4 regions of the Pseudomonas sp. B22129 genome follow, and region 2 is predicted to be linked to each of the others. Evidence: riboswitches for the same ligand, from Rfam matches in the RefSeq annotation. Region 2 holds a riboswitch; each other region holds the start of a gene.

Region 1 (4,207 bases), 190 kb from region 2:
TCCAGGTCGACGGCAGTTCGTCCTTGATGCCAAACAGGTCTTCCTCGTTACTGCCAAAGCCGTGCAGGAAAATCACCAGCGGCTGGTTACGCGCCTCACTCTGGGTCTGTTCCAGGTACGTCAGCGGCAAGTCCGTGTGCAAGCTGGAATCGGCATGGACGGCACCGGCTGACAACGCCAGCGCCAGGGCAAGCAGTTTGAGCATGGAAAGCGACCTCAAGGTTTGCGCAACAGGTAAGTGTCCATAATCCAGCCATTTTCCAGGCGTGCCGCCTTGCGCACCCGTTGGATTTCGTCAGCCACTTGCGCCACTTTGCCGCTGATCAGGATTTCATCCGGCGTGCCCAGGTAGGCGCCCCAGTAGATGTCCAGGTCTTGATCGGCCACGGTGCGGTAGGAATCTTCGGCGTCGAGCATCACCACCAGCGTGTCGGCATCACTCGCCTGCCCTGCGGCCAGACGGCGCCCGGTGGTGATCTCGATGGAACGGCCGATGCGGTTCAGCGGCACCTTATGCTGCGCGGCCAGGGCCTGCACACTGGTGATGCCAGGGATCACTTCGAACTCAAACTCAGCGCGGCCGCTGGCAAGAATCGCCTGCAGGATACGAATCGTGCTGTCGTACAACGCCGGGTCGCCCCAGGCCAGGAAAGCGCCTACTTCGCCGTCGATCATTTCCTCGTTGATCATGCGCTCGAAGGTCTGCTGCTTGTCGCGGTTCAGATCCTGCACGGCGGTGGTGTAATCAATGTCACCGCGCACGCGCTCGGGGCAGTCAGCCTCGACGAAGCGGTAGCCGGGCTCGCTGATGTAGGTCTCGCAGATCTCGCGGCGCAGGTCGATCAGCTTGTCTTTACTCTGGCCCTTGTCCATCAGGAAAAACACGTCGGTGCGGTTCAGCGCCTTCACGGCCTGCATCGTGATGTAGTCAGGGTTACCGGCGCCAATGCCGATGATCAGGATGCGTTTCATGGGTTGCTCTCATTGCGGGGCGTGGATTTTGCCATGTTCGCGCGCTCAGGCGTGAGTTTCCAGGCGCAGGCGCCACAGGTTGTTGAAACGCAGTTCGGTGGCAGACAGCGGCTCGACGTCGATCCGGTAGAACATCGAGACAGGAAACTGCATGACGTACAGCATGGCGGCGCGGATCACGAAGGGATGGGTGACGGCGACCACATGGCCAGGCTGGGTTTCCAGCGCCTTCATCCATTGCCCGACACGAACACAGAGCTGATCCACCGATTCGCCACCATGGGGCGCACTGGCGCTGTCGGTCATCCAGGCCATCAGTGAATCGCTTTCCAGCTCACGGATGGCCTGACCTTTCCAGCCACCGAAATCGCCATCTCGCAGCGCCCCATCAATGTCTGCGTCATCACCGAACAAGCCTGCCGTCTGCCGGGTTCTGGCTTCGGGCGCGCACATCAGGCGCCGGTTCTTCTTGTAGCGACCCGCCAGGGACAAGGCCGCGCCCTGCCAGTCCATCAAGACGGATTCGTCATCAGGAAACCGCCCCTGTTTTTGAAGGGGCGTGAGGGCATGGCAAATCAGGGTCAAGCGGGTGGCCAGCATCACAATTCACTCTGTTTCGGCGCGCAGTCAGCGTAGACTCGCCAAGTTGTTTCAACATGTTACAACGAACATGAAACAGGAAGCCGGTTCAAACCCGGCGCGGTCGCGCCACTGTATTCGGCCTCACAGCCGTAAGCCAGACCCTGTTTCAGCCCTCTCGCTATCCATTTCGGGACGCGTCATCCCTGGAGGTTTTCATGGCTAACACCGCTGCAACAAACCCTGATGTCTATGTGCCGACCATCCCCCTGGGCGAAATCCTGCCCTGGGCGATCTTCGGCGGCCTGCTGTTGCTGCTGGCGATCTACTTCGTCGGCGCCGAGCAAGGCGCCACGGCCGTGTTCAAAGGCATGTATGTGCACGAGTTTGTGCACGACGGCCGCCACCTGCTGGGTTTCCCCTGCCATTAATTGATAAGAGAGACATGACATGACAGGGCATTTACTCGTACGCGGGATGCTGGTGGGCTTGCTCGCCGGCGTGTTGGCGTTTGGCTTCGCCAAGACCTTTGGTGAGCCGCAGATCGACAAGGCCATCGCCTTTGAAGACCAGATGGCACAGATGCACGGCGATGCGCCGGAAGAAGAACTGGTGAGCCGCGAGGTGCAAAGCACCTTTGGCCTGTTCACCGGCGTGGTGGTGTACAGCGTATCCCTGGGCGGCATCTTCGCCCTGGTGTTCGCCTACTCCCTGGGCCGCATCGGCAAGGTCGGCCCGCGCGGCCTGGCGGCGCTGCTGGCATTGGCGGCCTTCGTCACCCTCATCGTGGTCCCAGGCCTTAAATACCCGGCCAACCCGCCGTCGGTGGGTGACCCCGAGACCATCGCACAGCGCACCAAACTGTTTTTCCTGATGCTGCTGGTATCGGTGGCCGCCGCCGTGATCGCGATCAACGCCGCACGCAAGCTGATCGCCCGCCGTGGCCTCTGGGCCGGCGCCATCCTTGGCGTGGTGCTGTACCTCGTGATCGTGTCGGTGGCCGGCAGCCTGTTCCCGGTGATCAACGAAGTGCCCGAGCAATTCTCCGCCGTATTGCTGTGGAAATTCCGCGTGGCGTCCCTGGGTATCCAACTGGTGCTGTGGACCACCCTGGGCCTGGTATTCGGTGCTGTGGCCGAACGCAAATTGAGCCAGCCACAGGCAAGGTTCAACTCGTAATGCGTTAGATCCCCGGACGGGCCAGGTACCACACCTGATAGCCCGTCCCGGGATGTGCTGCGTCCAGCGCCGCTGCCGACAAGGTGATCCGTATCAAGCGCCAGGCCTGCACATCCAGCGCCAGGAATACCGCGAACGTGTCGCTGCTATCCGCCAGCTGTTGGTTGCGCACTTTCTCCTCGGCCAGGATCGCAGCCCGATCCGCACCCGGCTCCAGCGGCCATTCTTCCCGATACAAACTCAACGCGTTCTGCGCCGGGCCCCGTTGCACGTCCAGCGGCAGCCAGCTCTCGATGTGCGGGCGGCCAAAGCTGTCGAGCACCTTCTGAAAGCGTGCCCCCAGCAAAAAATCAGCGGCCTGCAACGGGTCGGCCCACAGGTACACCGACGAGTACAGGTTGCCCCCACGCTCCTGGCCGATAAACGCCTTGAACAGCAACCCTTCAGCGTGATCCCACAACGGCCCCAACTGTGCTGCGCGGCGGCGAATCACGCCCATGTCGTAATCGGCAGGCAGGCGGTGTGAATACTGTTTGGCAAACATGGCGAAACTCCCGTGCAAGATGAGATTGCAGCTTGCGCAGGGCCGATGATTTCAACAAGATATCATCCGATATAAGTGCAATAAGGAGTTGAAATGACTGATGCACTCAAACCCCTGGATATCGACACCGTACAGGCCTTCGTGCTGGTGGCTGACTTCACCAGTTTCACCCGCGCGGCCGAAGCCCTCGACACCTCGCAGGCCGCCATCAGCCTCAAGCTCAAACGCCTTGAAGAACGCCTCGGTTATCGCCTGCTGGAGCGCACCCCGCGCCATGTAAGGCTGTCGCCCCGGGGCGAGCAGTTCATCGTCGCCGCTCGCGCGTTGCTCAATGCCCATGAACGCGCCTTGGGTGACATGGGCACTCAAGCACCGAGGCGCTTGGTGATCGGCATCAGCGACCACGTGGCGGGGCCGGACTTGCCGTTGTGGCTCAGCCGATTGGCGGCGTATGACCCAATGGTGATTCTTGAAGTGCGCATCGCTTCCTCGCGCGACCTGGTCGCCGCCTTTGATCGCAACGAACTGGACGCGGTGATCGTGCGCAACGAGGGCGACCGCCAGGACGGTGACGTACTGGCGGTGGAGCGCTTCGGCTGGTTTGCCGCACCGACCTGGCAGCACAGCCCGGGCACTCCACTGCGTATGGCGACCATGGCGGCGCCTTGTGGGGTGCGGCATTTGGCAACGCGGGCGCTGGATGAGGCGAACGTGGATTGGACCGAGGTGTTTGTCGGTGGCGGCGTGATGGCCGTGGGCGCAGCGGTCAGCGCGGGGTTGGGGGTGGCCGCCCTCGCCCATCGGGTAGCGCCGGCGGGGGCTGTGGAGGTCGGCGAACAATTCGGATTGCCGGTTTTGCCGGTCAGTGAGGTGGTGCTGTATAGCCGGATCAGCGATGCGCGTTCGCGGGAAACGTTGCGGGCGTTGAGTGCT
Region 2 (4,207 bases):
AATTGGCGAGGATGAGCGCAATTCGCTTGTCGGCATTCGGCACCCGTGCCAACTCGACCCAACGCCGCGCCAGTTCGGCGACAAAATCCATGCGCTCGGGCGCGGCGCGGTAGCAGACCACGTCTGACTGGCTGCGCTCGCTGCGCCAGGCCAAGTCCTTGAAACTGATCGGGCGGCTGATGATGCGCCCGTCCAGCTCCGGCAGCGCGATATGCATGGCGAGGTCGCGCGGGCCAAGGCCTTGTTCGCTGGCCTGCCAGCCGGGCTCGTTGTCTTGGGCACAAATCGCCTGGATCACCGCAATATTGCGACGAAACGGCCGCAGGTGCGGCGCTTCAGGGCTCGATTGGGCGAAGCCGGTGGTATTCAGAATCACCGCGGCCTGCACGTCATCCAGCCAATCCTCGACCACCGCCAGGCAACCGGGCTCCTTCAAACTGGCCACCGCAATCGGCAGCGGGTTAAGGCCTGCTGCCTGCAAGCGCTGGCAGAACACGTCGATAAAACCCGTATTGGCCGCCTGCAAATGCGACCGGTAGAACAGCACCGCCGCGACAGGAAGCCCCGGGGTCCAGTCCGCCTGCCAATCATTCAGGCGAGCATTGCCGTTGTGCGGGTGATAAATCGCCGTGCGCGGCAGGGTTTGCGGCTCAGCCCAGGCGTAATCGCGGCCTAAAAAACCGCTGGCCAGGCAGCGATAGAACGCCAGGGCATTGCCCATCCCGCCCTGACGCAAGAAATGCCACAGACGGTCGCGCACCTCCACGCCCACGGTGCTCAGGCTGCTGAGTTCCGGGTCCGGGCGATCATCCCCCGGCACCAGAATCAACTGCACGCCGCGTTCCGCCAACTCCACCAAACGCTCGATGCCGTAACGCCAATAACCAATGCCGCCATGCAGCGAAATCAGAATGACCTTGGCGTGGCGCAACACCTCATCGACATACAGGTCGACCGAGGCATGGTTCTGCACCTGCATCGGGTTGGCCAAACGAAAGCTGGGGTAGTCGTCGGGCAACTGCCGGGCGGCTTCGGCCAGCAGTGCCAGGCTGGAATCACCGCTGCACAGGATCACCAACTCGGCAGGGGTTTGGCCAAGGTCGGCAATATTATCGTCCGAGACGAAACCACCGGGCTGAGTCCTGAGCAGGTGCATGGGTTAAACGCTGAGGGCAGCGCGCAGTTGCGCTTCGAGGCCTGCTGCGTCCAGCGCCTGGCCGATCAGCACCAGGCGCGTGATGCGCGCTTCGTCAGCGCCCCAGGCACGGTCGAAGTGCTTGTCGAAACGCGTGCCCACGCCCTGGATCAGCAAGCGCATCGGCTTGTTCGGGATCGCCGCGAAGCCTTTGACCCGCAGGATGCCGTGCTGCACCACCAACTGAGTCAGGGCGTCGAGCAACAGGGCTTCATCCGCTTGCGGCAAGTCGATGGAAATCGAATCAAAAGCATCGTGATCGTGATCATCCTCACCCTCGTGGTGATGATCGTGATGGCTATGGCGGCCGTCGATGTGTTCTTCGGAACCGGCGCCCAGGCCGATCAGCACGTCCAGCGGCAGGCGACCGCTGCTGGCTTCGATGACTTTCACCGCTGGCGGCAGCTCTTCGGCGACTTCCAGGCGCACGCGGGCCAGGTCTTCGGGGCTGATCAGATCGGATTTATTGAGGATGACCAGGTCGGCGCTGGCCAGTTGGTCGGCAAACAGCTCGTGCAGCGGCGATTCATGGTCCAGGTTCGGGTCGAGTTTGCGCTGGGCGTCAACCTGGTCCGGGAATGCGGCAAAGGTGCCGGCAGCCACAGCGGGGCTGTCGACCACGGTGATCACCGCATCGACCGTGCAGGCGCTGCGGATTTCCGGCCACTGAAAGGCTTGTACCAACGGTTTTGGCAGGGCCAGGCCCGAGGTTTCGATCAGGATATGGTCGAGGTCACCGCGACGGGCCACCAGTTCGCGCATCACCGGGAAGAACTCTTCCTGCACGGTGCAGCACAGGCAGCCGTTGGCCAACTCGTACACGCGGCCATTGGCTTCTTCTTCGGTGCAGCCGATGGAGCACTGCTTGAGGATTTCGCCATCAATGCCCAACTCGCCGAACTCGTTGACGATCACCGCAATGCGACGGCCCTGGGCGTTGTCGAGCATATGGCGCAGCAAGGTGGTTTTGCCCGAACCGAGAAAGCCGGTAACGATGGTGACGGGGAGTTTGGCCAGTGTTTTCATCGGATGCCCTTTGGGGCGGGCATACGGGACGACAAGCCCTGCAGCGGTGCGCAGAGGCTGATTTCGTCACCGGATCACCCCGCCCGGTTGAAGTGGAAAATCGGTTGCGAGGCAGGTCTCCTGGCTTGGGGCTTGCAGGTCTTGCGACCGGCGCTGATTGCGCCTTCCCGCCGATTTGGCAGTGGCGTGGCAGTCAGATGAACCCTTTACAGTTGCGGGGGCAGCCGCGGCTTGGACCGCGTTCCCTTCTTAGCTTCGGCCTGGGCCGAAGAACCTCGAGGGCACAAGGCTACGCAGTGCTTGGGGGATGGTCAATGATGGGGTTGGTGTGTATATCCGTTATCTGGGTAACGGATATGTACCCAGATCCGAATTGACTCCCCTCCCACCCCCATGCTCTCCTACACACCTTGTTTCGGGTGCCCTGCAAAGGGTGAAACGGGAAACCGGTGCGTTATAGCGATATGACCAGTCCGGTGCTGCCCCCGCAACGGTAAGCGAGCGAAGTATCACAGCCACTGTGCGAATGCATGGGAAGGCGATGCTTTCAGGACTCTTTCCAAGAGCCCCCTCGCAAGCCCGGAGACCGGCCCGAAAAATCAGATAACAAACCCGCGGTGGGCGGGCGCTGTTCGAACCCTGCGTGCCCGGCTCGCGGGGTTTTCATGCGCCTGCGCCACCCTGAAACCCCGAAGGGACGCGCCATGTCGATCATCAGCAGCACCTCGCACACCGCCAGCAGCACCGCCACCCTGAGCCAACGCCTGACCGCCGCCATCGGTGCGTCGATCCTCGGCGCGTGCCTGGTGTATTTCGCCGGTTTCTCGCACATCGAAGCGGTGCACAACGCCGCCCACGATACCCGCCACAGCGCCGCGTTCCCGTGCCACTGAGACCTGCCGACATGATCAAGCGTATCGCCCAAACCGCAGGGTTCACCGGCCTGTTGGCCGCCCTGCTGCTGACCCTGCTGCAGAGCTTCTGGGTTGCCCCGCTGATTTTGCAGGCGGAAACCTTTGAAAACGCCTCGCCCGCTGTCGAAGTCGCTCATGAACACGCCGAAGGTGCGGCTGCGCACACTCACGATGCCGAAGCCTGGGAGCCGGAAGATGGCTGGCAGCGCGTGCTGTCCACCACCGGCGGTAATTTGGTGGTGGCCGTGGGGTTTGCGCTGATGTTGGCCGGCCTCTACACGCTGCGCGCGCCGACCCGCACCGCTCAGGGCTTGCTGTGGGGCCTGGCCGGTTACGCAACGTTCGTACTCGCGCCAACCCTGGGCCTGCCGCCGGAGTTGCCGGGCACCGCCGCCGCTGACTTGGCGCAACGTCAGATCTGGTGGATCGGCACCGCCGCATCGACTGCAGCCGGCATCGCGCTGCTGGTATTCGGTCGCAACTGGCTGCTGAAAATGTTGGGCGTGGCGATTCTGGTCGTGCCCCATGTGATCGGCGCGCCGCAGCCGGACGTGCATTCGATGCTGGCGCCGGAGGCTCTGGAAGCGCAGTTCAAAATCGCCTCGCAACTGACCAACGTGGCGTTCTGGCTGGCCCTGGGCCTGATCAGCGCCTGGCTGTTTCGCCGTAACCGCGATGGCCAATACTCGGCATGATCTTGGTCGTCGGCCTGGGTTGCCAACAGGGCTGTGACGTTCACACCCTGCTGGCGCTGTTTGACGCCGCCCTCGCCGAGGGCGGCGTCAAATGTAAAGACATCACCGCCCTGGCCAGTATTGATCGCAAAAAGGATGAGCCGGGGCTACTTGCCCTGGCCCAACGGCTGAACCTGCCCTTTGAATGTTTCAGCGCCGAGCAACTCGCTCCCTACGAAGCTCGCCTGAGCCATAAATCCGACGTAGCTTTCGCCCACACCGGCTGCTACGGCATCGCCGAAAGCGCTGCACTGGCCCTGGCCGAACACCTCTGCAACGGCCCTTCCCGCCTGCTGATCACCCGCAAAAAAACCGCCCAGGCCACCTTTGCATTGGCG
Region 3 (4,207 bases), 2.0 Mb from region 2:
GTTCTGGTTTTCAGCGTTCGGCAGCGAAAGCCGCATCCAGACCAGGATTGTTCTGCACATGTCGACCTCGGCCCGCCTTATTCTTCTCGTTTGCGCCGCGCTTCTCAGCGCCTGCGCAAGCCGTCCACCGCCGCCGGCTCCCGTAGCCGTGAAGCCCAAGCCGGTGTTCAACTATTCCACCCAAAGTTTCTCGCCTGCTGCCGAAGACGTGCTCTTTCGCGCGCTGGGGCTGGTCGGCACGCCTTACCGATGGGGCGGCAACACGCCGGACTCCGGGTTTGATTGCAGCGGCCTGATCGGCTTTGTGTTTCGCGATGCCGCCGGAATTTCCCTGCCACGTACCACCCGTGAGCTGATCGTGATGCGCGCACAGGATGTCAGTGAGCAGAACCTGCAGACAGGTGACTTGCTGTTCTTCGCCACTGGTGGCGGTTCGCAGGTGAGCCACGCCGGGATCTACGTCGGCGAAGGCCGCTTTGTGCATGCGCCGCAAACCGGCGGTACCGTGAAGCTGGACACCTTGTCCAAGGCCTATTGGCAGAATGCCTACCTGAGTGCCAAGCGGGTGTTGCCGGCTGAGCATCTGGCGCGCAATCCATAAGGCTAATGAAGATCCCAATGTGGGAGCGGGCTTGCTCGCGAAGGCGGAGCGTCAGTCAACGGAGGTATCGACTGATCCACCGCTTTCGCGAGCAAGCCCGCTCCCACATTGGTTTTGTGGTGTTCTCGAAACAGGTTACTTAACCGCCGACACCCGCCACACCTTGTTCCCTACATCATCGGCCACCAGCAAGTCCCCCTGCTGATCAATCACCACGCCTACCGGCCGGCCCATGGCTCTCTCGTCCTTGTCGAGGAACCCGGTCAGCACATCCATCGGCTGCCCTTTAGGCTGGCCGCCCTCAAACGGCACGAAGATCACCTTGTAGCCACTGTGCGGTTTGCGGTTCCACGAGCCATGCTGGCCGATAAACGCGCCATGGCTGAACTGCGCCGGGAGTGTGTTGCCCTCGGCGAAGGTCAGGCCCAGCGAGGCGGTGTGCGGGCCCACGGCATAGTCCGGTGCGATCGCCTTGGCGACCAGATCGAGGTTCTGCGGTGAGACGCGCACATCCACATGCTGTCCGTAATAACTGAACGGCCAGCCATAAAACGCACCATCCTTGACCGAGGTAATGTAGTCCGGCACCAGGTCGCTGCCGATCTCGTCGCGCTCATTCACCGCTGTCCACAGTTTGCCGCTTTGCGGCTCCCACGCCATACCGTTGGGGTTGCGCAGGCCTGAAGCAAAAATACGGTGCTGGCCCGTAGCGCGGTCCACTTCCCAAATCGCCGCCCGACCTTCTTCCGCCGCCAAGCCATTTTCGCCAACGTTGCTGTTGGAGCCGACACTCACATACAGCTTGCTACCGTCCTTGCTGGCCACCACATTCTTGGTCCAGTGGTGGTTGATGCTGCCGCCCGGCAGGTCGACGACCGTGGTCCCCGCTGCCTTGATTGCGGTTTCGCCGGGCGTATAGGGGAAGCGCAGCAGCTTGTCCGAGTCGGCCACGTACAGATCATTGCCGACCAGGGTCATGCCGAAGGGCGAGTTCAGGTTTTGCAGGAACACCGTGCGCGTCTCGGCGACGCCATCGTGGTCGGCATCGCGCAGCAGCGTGATGCGGTTCGGGCTCGGCACGCCCGCCCCGGCGCGGCCCATGACTTTCTCCATCACCCAGCCGCGAATGCCCTTGGCGTCATCCGGTTTGGGCGGCGCGTTGGTTTCGGCCACCAGCACATCGCCATTGGGTAGCACATACAGCCAGCGCGGGTGGTCCAGCCCTTCGGCGAATGCGGCCACCTGAGTGCCCGCCGCCGGGGTCGGCTTCGCGCCGTCCGGCCAGCCGATCGCCGGTGCGATATTTACGGTGGGGATCAAGGTTTTGTTCGGTTCCGGCAGCTTGGGCGAAGGCCCGGTGCCGTCGGATACCTGCAGGGTAGAGCTTTCTCCGCAGGCGGCGAGGGTGCCTGCGACCATGATCAGTAAGGCAAGTCTTGTTTTATGCATGGTTTTCTCCTGAATACCTGTAAGGGTAGAGGAGTACGGCCGTGCGATGGTTCAAGTGCAAGGCCAGCTTTAATTGACGCTCCACCCCCAACCCACTAACCTTCGCGGCTTGTTCCAGGTGCTCCGTGGCCCGAGGGTCGACAGAGTGAAACAGGGAAGCCGGTGAGTGAGCGCACTTGTACACAGTGCTGCCGCAATTCCGGCGCTGCCCCCGCAACGGTAAATGAGTGAAAACGGTGCTTTTTGCCACTGTATCGCGCGCGATATGGGAAGGCGCATCGTCGGTCGCCTTCGCGCAGGAGCGCGCCACTCATGAGTCCGGAGACCGGCCTGGGTCATCCAACAGCATCACGGTGGGCGATGCTTGGCTGTCTGTTTTGTCTTTTTCCTGCCCGCCGTTTTTTTGTCCAGCCCCAACGGAGCGCTGCCATGACTGATTCCCCCGACCGCGACGAACGCCACCTGGCGCGCATGCTGCGTAAAAAAGCCGTGATCGACGAGCGCATCGCCAATTCCCCCAACGAGTGCGGATTGCTGCTGGTGCTGACGGGCAACGGCAAAGGCAAGAGCAGCTCGGCGTTTGGCATGCTCGCCCGTGCCATGGGGCACGGCATGCAGTGCGGCGTGGTGCAATTCATCAAGGGGCGCAACAGCACAGGCGAAGAGCTGTTTTTCCGCCGCTTCCCCGAACAGGTACGTTTTCACGTGATGGGCGAAGGCTTCACCTGGGAAACCCAGGACCGCCAGCGCGACATCGCCGCTGCCGAAGCCGCCTGGGCGGTTTCCCGCGAACTGCTGCAAGACCCGGCAATCGGCCTGGTCGTGCTGGATGAATTGAACATCGCCCTCAAGCACGGCTATCTCGACCTCGATCAGGTACTGAGCGACCTGCAAGCCCGCCCGCCGATGCAGCACGTGGTGGTCACCGGCCGTGGCGCCAAGCCCGAGCTGATCGAAATGGGCGACACTGTCACCGAAATGGGCATGCTCAAGCACGCGTTCCAGGCCGGTATCAAGGCACAGAAGGGCGTCGAACTTTGAATCAGCCCCGTCATTGCCCGGCCGTACTGATCGCCGCACCGGCGTCCGGCCAGGGCAAAACCACCGTCACCGCCGCGCTCGCCCGTTTGCACCGCAACCTGGGGCGCAAGGTGCGTGTGTTCAAATGCGGGCCGGATTTTCTCGACCCGATGATCCACGAGCGCGCCAGCGGAGCGCCGGTGTATCAATTGGACATGTGGATGGTGGGCGAGCAGGAAAGTCGTCGCCTGCTGTGGGAAGCGGCGGGCGAGGCGGACCTGATTCTGATCGAAGGCGTGATGGGCCTGTTCGACGGTACCCCGTCCAGCGCAGACCTCGCGCGGCATTTCGGCGTGCCGGTGCTGGGTGTTATTGACGGCACCGCCATGGCTCAGACATTCGGCGCGCTGGCCTTGGGCCTTGCGCGCTATCAGCCGGACCTGCCATTTGCCGGTGTGCTGGCCAACCGCGTCGGCACCCTGCGTCATGCGCAACTGTTGGAAGGCAGCCTCACCGAAGGCCTGCGCTGGTACGGCGCGCTGTCCCGTGAAACCGGCATCGAACTGCCCAGCCGCCATCTCGGCCTGGTGCAAGCCAGTGAACTGAATGACCTCGATGCGCGTCTGGACGCCGCCGCCCAAGCCTTGGGCAGCAGTTGTGAAGCCGCCTTGCCGCCGCCGGTGACGTTTGCCGCGCCAAACGTGATCGAGGCTGAACCCTTGCTCAAAGGCGTGCGCATCGCGGTGGCACGCGACGAAGCCTTCGCCTTCACCTATGGCGCCAGCCTCGACCTTTTAAGGGCGATGGGCGCCGAGTTGCATTTCTTCTCGCCCATCCATGACCGCGAATTGACTGACGCCGACAGCCTGTATTTGCCCGGTGGTTATCCGGAACTGCACCACAAGGCGCTGTCGCACAACACGCCGATGCTTGACGCCATCCGCGCCCACCACGCGGCCGGTAAACCTCTGCTCGCCGAATGTGGCGGCATGCTCTATCTGCTGGATTCGCTCACCGATGTCGACGGCACCCGTGCCGAGCTGGTGGGGTTGCTGCAGGGCGATGCGGTGATGCAGAAAAAACTCGCTGCCCTGGCCCTGCAAAGTGTCGAGCTGCCGGAAGGCGTGCTGCGTGGCC
Region 4 (4,207 bases), 1.6 Mb from region 2:
GATGCCGCGCGCCTGTTCGGAACTGGCGGACTTGGTGATGAGGAACGCGGTGAGCGCGTTGAACAGCTGCGAACCGGCGATACCCGCGAGAATGATTTGCCCGGTGCCGCTGGCAGAACCGCTGGCCCGCGCCAGCAGAATAACCAAAGCAAATGCAGCCATCGCGCCCACAAACGCGCCCGCCGACAACGAAATCAAACCGCCGCCGACGCCGATCAGCGCGACCAGAACAGCGCCGGTGGAAGCCCCGGCGCTGATGCCCAATAAGTACGGATCCGCCAACGGGTTGCGCAACAGCGACTGCAGGATCACCCCGCACGTCGCCAGCCCGGCCCCGCACGCGGCGGCCACCAGGGCGCGCGTCAGACGGTAGTTCCACACCACGCCTTCGTCGATGGGGTCGAGTACATAGCCGGCAGCCCAGAGTTTGTTGGCCAGCACTTGCAGCACCACCTGTGGCGAGATGGCGGTTTCGCCAATGGCCACGCCAGCCAGCACGGCCGCCAGCAGCAAGGCGAGGGCGAGCAGGGTGCGCATCATTTGGGCAGGTCGTATCCGTCGATGGCTGCGGCCAGTTGTTCCAGGCCATCGAACATGCGGATGCTGGCCTGCAACGCCAAGGCGTCGAGGATGATGATGCGGTTGTTTTTCACGGCGTCCATATTGCGTGTCACCGGGTCGCTGCGCAGGAAGGCGAGTTTCTTTTCATGGTCGTCGGCGGGGTAGCGGCGCCGGTCCATGCGCGCGATCACCAGGAAGGTCGGGTTGGCCTTGGCAATGGTTTCCCAGCCGACGGCGGGCCACTCCTCATCGGACTGCACCACGTTGGACAGGCCTAGGGTTTCCAGCATGAATTCGGGAATGCCCTTGTGGCCCGCCACATACGGGTCGCTGGCCATTTCGGAGCTGGAGAACCACACCAGCGCGCTGGCGTGCTTGAGGCCTTTGCCTTGTGCAGTGGCAACCGACTTGGCCAGGCGCGCCTTGAGCTCGTCGTTCAGCTGTTGGCCGCGGTCTTGTACGTCGAAAATTTCGGCGAGCTGGCTGATGCTTTTATAGATCGTCTCGATATGGAACGGCTCAAGACGGGTGCCATCGGCGCCCACCAGGTTGTCCTTGCCTTCGCAGTCGGAGGGCAGCAGGTAGGTGGGGATTTTCAGTTCGTGAAACTGCTCGCGGGTGCCAACCACACCTTGGGGGCCGACCACCCATTCCAGTTCGGCGGCCACCAGTTGCGGGCGTTTGGCGATCACGGCTTCGAAGCTCGGCTCGTTGTCGGCCAGGCGCTCGATCTTGTCGTTCTGCGCCTTGAACTGTGGCAACACGCTGTTGAACCACAACGAGGTGCCGACCACTTTATCGGCCACGCCCAGGGCGTAGAGCATTTCAGTGGCGGCCTGGCCGATGGTCACGCTGCGCGCCGGTGCCTGCTGGAAGGTGATCGTGCTGCCGCAGTTCTGCACGGTCAGCGGGTAATGGGTGGGTGCAGCCTGGGCCAGGGCGCAGAAGCCAACACCTGCGAGCAGGACGGTAACGCGTGGCAGCATGGGGCAATCTCCGTGAGAACCGTAGGTGAAGCGGGAGAGGTACGGTTCGGAAACACACCCTCAGAGGCTGCGGGTAAGGCAGGCGAGGACGTCCTTCCCGGACACCCCGCCGGTCAGTGATAACGCTGGGCCGGCAGGTCTCCTGACTGATGCGTCGTCGCCACGCTCCGGCCTTCCCGAGCGCAGCTCAGTGGCGTTTTGGAGCAGGCTCAGCACCTACAGTTGCGGGGGCAGTTTCGATTGACGTCGCGCGCGGCGTTTCGAATTCCCTATTAGTCCCGTTTGGGAACCGGCGCGGTATGGTAGTCGATTAGGATCAGTGAGGGGAGTTTCTTAAAGATGGCTCAGTGATATCATCTGCCGCGTTCATGCCCCTTGCTCATGGAGAGCCTATGCACTTTCGCCGTGTTGTCGCGTTGACTCATTTGTCTGCCGTATTGCTGCTTTCGGGCTGTGCCCAATCGGTTGCGCCGCCTGCGGCGGTTGCCCCTGTACAGCTTGAAGCCCTGGGCCAGCCACTGCCCTCAAGCCCTGCGCGCGCGGGGTGGATCGACCAGATTATCAAGCAGGATCCGGTAGTGGTTTCATCGCTCAAACCGGTGTTGAAACCGGCGGTGGATAACGATGAGCGCATCGCCCGGCTGCGTAAACAGGATGGCGGCGTGTTGCCGGAGGGCTACTGGGCGCTCTACAAACAAAATCTGGAAGCCATGCAGTACGACTTGAATCACCAGCACGATGCAGCGCGCGAGCAATACACGCAGGTTTACCGGGATGAATTGGGCCGTTTGAGTGATTCGACGCTGCAGGCCATGGCCACCACACCGCAGGCGGTGGATGCCGGTACCCGGCGCCAGCTGAGTGCGCGGATGAGCGACCGCATGGTGAACTACATGACCACCAGCGAGCAGGCATTCAAAGGCGCCACGGATGCGCACCTTAACCGCATGGCCTTGATGGACCGACAGTACAACGTGTGTGCGCGCAAGCCCGATTGCTGGGATGCGCCCGTCAAAAAGTGAAGTGCCCGTTTGACCCCGTGGCGAGAGAGCAGGCTCCCTCGCCACGGGAGCAGGTTTGACGTTATTTGCGATCCAGCCACACCGTCTGCGCATTGCAGAATTCCCGCACGCCGAAGTGCGACAATTCCCGCCCAAAGCCACTCTTCTTCACACCACCGAATGCCACCCGAGGGTCCGACACGCTGAACGCGTTGACGAAGATCCCGCCGGTTTCCAGTTGGTTTGCAATATCACGCGCCTTCGCAGAATCCGTGGTGAAGATGCTCGCGGTCAGGCCGAACTCGCTGTCGTTGGCCAAGGCCACAGCATGGTCGGCGTCACGGGCGGTGATGATCGACGCCACCGGGCCGAACAGTTCCTGTTTGAACGAGGTCATCTGGTCGGTCACGCCGGCCAGCACGGTCGGCTCGTAATAGTTGCCCGCGCCTGGCACTTTGTTGCCGCCCAGTAGCAAGATCGCGCCTTCTTCCAGGGTGGCCTGGACCTGGCCGTGCAGTTCGTCACGCAAGTCGAAGCGTGCCATCGGGCCGACGTAGGTGCTTGTCGACGTCGGGTCGCCCATCACCAGCGCGCGGCTGGCTTCGAGGAATTTAGCGGTGAAGGCTTCGGCCACGCCGGCTTCGATGATCAAGCGCTTGGCGGCGGCGCAGACTTGGCCACTGTTCTGGAAACGGCCGATCAGCGCGGCCTGCACGGCGGCGTCGAGGTCGGCGTCGTTGAGCACAATGAACGGATCGGAGCCGCCCAGTTCCAGCACGCATTTTTTCAGCGCGGCGCCGGCCTGAGAGCCGATGGCGATGCCGGCGCGCACGCTGCCGGTCAGGGTCACGGCGGCGATGCGTGGGTCGGCGATGGCTTTGGACACGCCGTCAGTGGTCACGTTGATCACTTCAAACACGCCTTCGGCAAAGCCTGCTTTGTGGAACGCTTGCTGGATCAGGTAGGCGCTGCCCATTACGTTCGGTGCGTGTTTGAGCACGTAGGTATTGCCGGCGAGCAGGGTTGGCACGGCGCCGCGCAGCACTTGCCACACCGGGAAGTTCCACGGCATGACGGCGAGGATCGGGCCCAGCGGGCGGTATTCGATGTGGGCGGTGCCGTTGTCCACCAGGGTCGGTTCCGGGGCGAGCATGGCTGGGCCGTGAGTGGCGTACCACTCGCTCAGTTGCGCACATTTTTCGATTTCGGCGCGGGCCTGGGCGATGGGTTTGCCCATTTCCAGGGTGATCATTTGCGCCATGTCTTCGGCTTGTTCACGCAGGGCGGCGGCCAGGGCCATCAGCAGTTCTGCGCGTTGGCTCACCGGTTGGCGGCGCCAGGTACGGAAGGCAGCGGTGGCGCGGTTGAGGGCGGCCTCCAGTTGCGAATCGGTTTCGTACGGGTAGCTGCCGACGGTTTCGCCATTAGCCGGGTTGATCGAGAGAGCGTGGGTAGTCGCGTTCATGGCACCGTCCTGCGCAGTGATTTAAGTTGCGTTCAGCGTACGGGGCTATCTCTTTTCTGGAAACTGAATAATATTAAGCAATACGTTCACGATTGGAGAATGATTTGGACTTGGTGCAGCTGGAAATTTTCAAGGCCGTTGCCGAGCAAGGCAGCATCAGCGCCGCCGCGCAGTTGATTCATCGGGTGCCGTCG

Evidence for each region. A riboswitch is a leader RNA that binds a small molecule or an ion and turns the genes downstream of it on or off. The one in region 2 is predicted to bind cobalamin.
Region 1: it holds a riboswitch for cobalamin, as region 2 does, so the genes downstream of both, AB4P94_RS24595 (CbtB domain-containing protein) here and cobW (cobalamin biosynthesis protein CobW) in region 2, are expected to answer to the same signal.
Region 3: it holds a riboswitch for cobalamin, as region 2 does, so the genes downstream of both, cobO (cob(I)yrinic acid a,c-diamide adenosyltransferase) here and cobW (cobalamin biosynthesis protein CobW) in region 2, are expected to answer to the same signal.
Region 4: it holds a riboswitch for cobalamin, as region 2 does, so the genes downstream of both, AB4P94_RS16720 (ABC transporter substrate-binding protein) here and cobW (cobalamin biosynthesis protein CobW) in region 2, are expected to answer to the same signal.

Annotation. Positions count from the first base shown of each region.
Region 1 is NZ_CP162592.1:5,407,081-5,411,287, forward strand. It holds gene AB4P94_RS24580 (alpha/beta hydrolase) at 1-205, opposite strand, end outside; gene cobF (precorrin-6A synthase (deacetylating)) at 217-972, opposite strand; gene AB4P94_RS24590 (histidine phosphatase family protein) at 1,018-1,572, opposite strand; cobalamin riboswitch at 1,608-1,738, shown strand; gene AB4P94_RS24595 (CbtB domain-containing protein) at 1,770-1,982, shown strand; gene AB4P94_RS24600 (CbtA family protein) at 2,002-2,730, shown strand; gene AB4P94_RS24605 (DUF4865 family protein) at 2,735-3,274, opposite strand; gene AB4P94_RS24610 (LysR family transcriptional regulator) at 3,368-4,207, shown strand, end outside.
Region 2 is NZ_CP162592.1:5,217,256-5,221,462, forward strand. It holds gene cobN (cobaltochelatase subunit CobN) at 1-1,156, opposite strand, end outside; gene cobW (cobalamin biosynthesis protein CobW) at 1,160-2,221, opposite strand; cobalamin riboswitch at 2,314-2,514, opposite strand; cobalamin riboswitch at 2,622-2,831, shown strand; gene AB4P94_RS23910 (CbtB-domain containing protein) at 2,926-3,114, shown strand; gene AB4P94_RS23915 (CbtA family protein) at 3,126-3,830, shown strand; gene AB4P94_RS23920 (cobalamin biosynthesis protein) at 3,827-4,207, shown strand, end outside.
Region 3 is NZ_CP162592.1:3,253,552-3,257,758, forward strand. It holds gene AB4P94_RS14965 (C40 family peptidase) at 59-601, shown strand; gene AB4P94_RS14970 (PQQ-dependent sugar dehydrogenase) at 737-2,050, opposite strand; cobalamin riboswitch at 2,150-2,399, shown strand; gene cobO (cob(I)yrinic acid a,c-diamide adenosyltransferase) at 2,480-3,091, shown strand; gene AB4P94_RS14980 (cobyrinate a,c-diamide synthase) at 3,088-4,207, shown strand, end outside.
Region 4 is NZ_CP162592.1:3,615,700-3,619,906, forward strand. It holds gene AB4P94_RS16715 (FecCD family ABC transporter permease) at 1-540, opposite strand, end outside; gene AB4P94_RS16720 (ABC transporter substrate-binding protein) at 537-1,547, opposite strand; cobalamin riboswitch at 1,662-1,856, opposite strand; gene AB4P94_RS16725 (hypothetical protein) at 1,940-2,569, shown strand; gene AB4P94_RS16730 (aldehyde dehydrogenase family protein) at 2,631-4,013, opposite strand; gene AB4P94_RS16735 (LysR family transcriptional regulator) at 4,118-4,207, shown strand, end outside.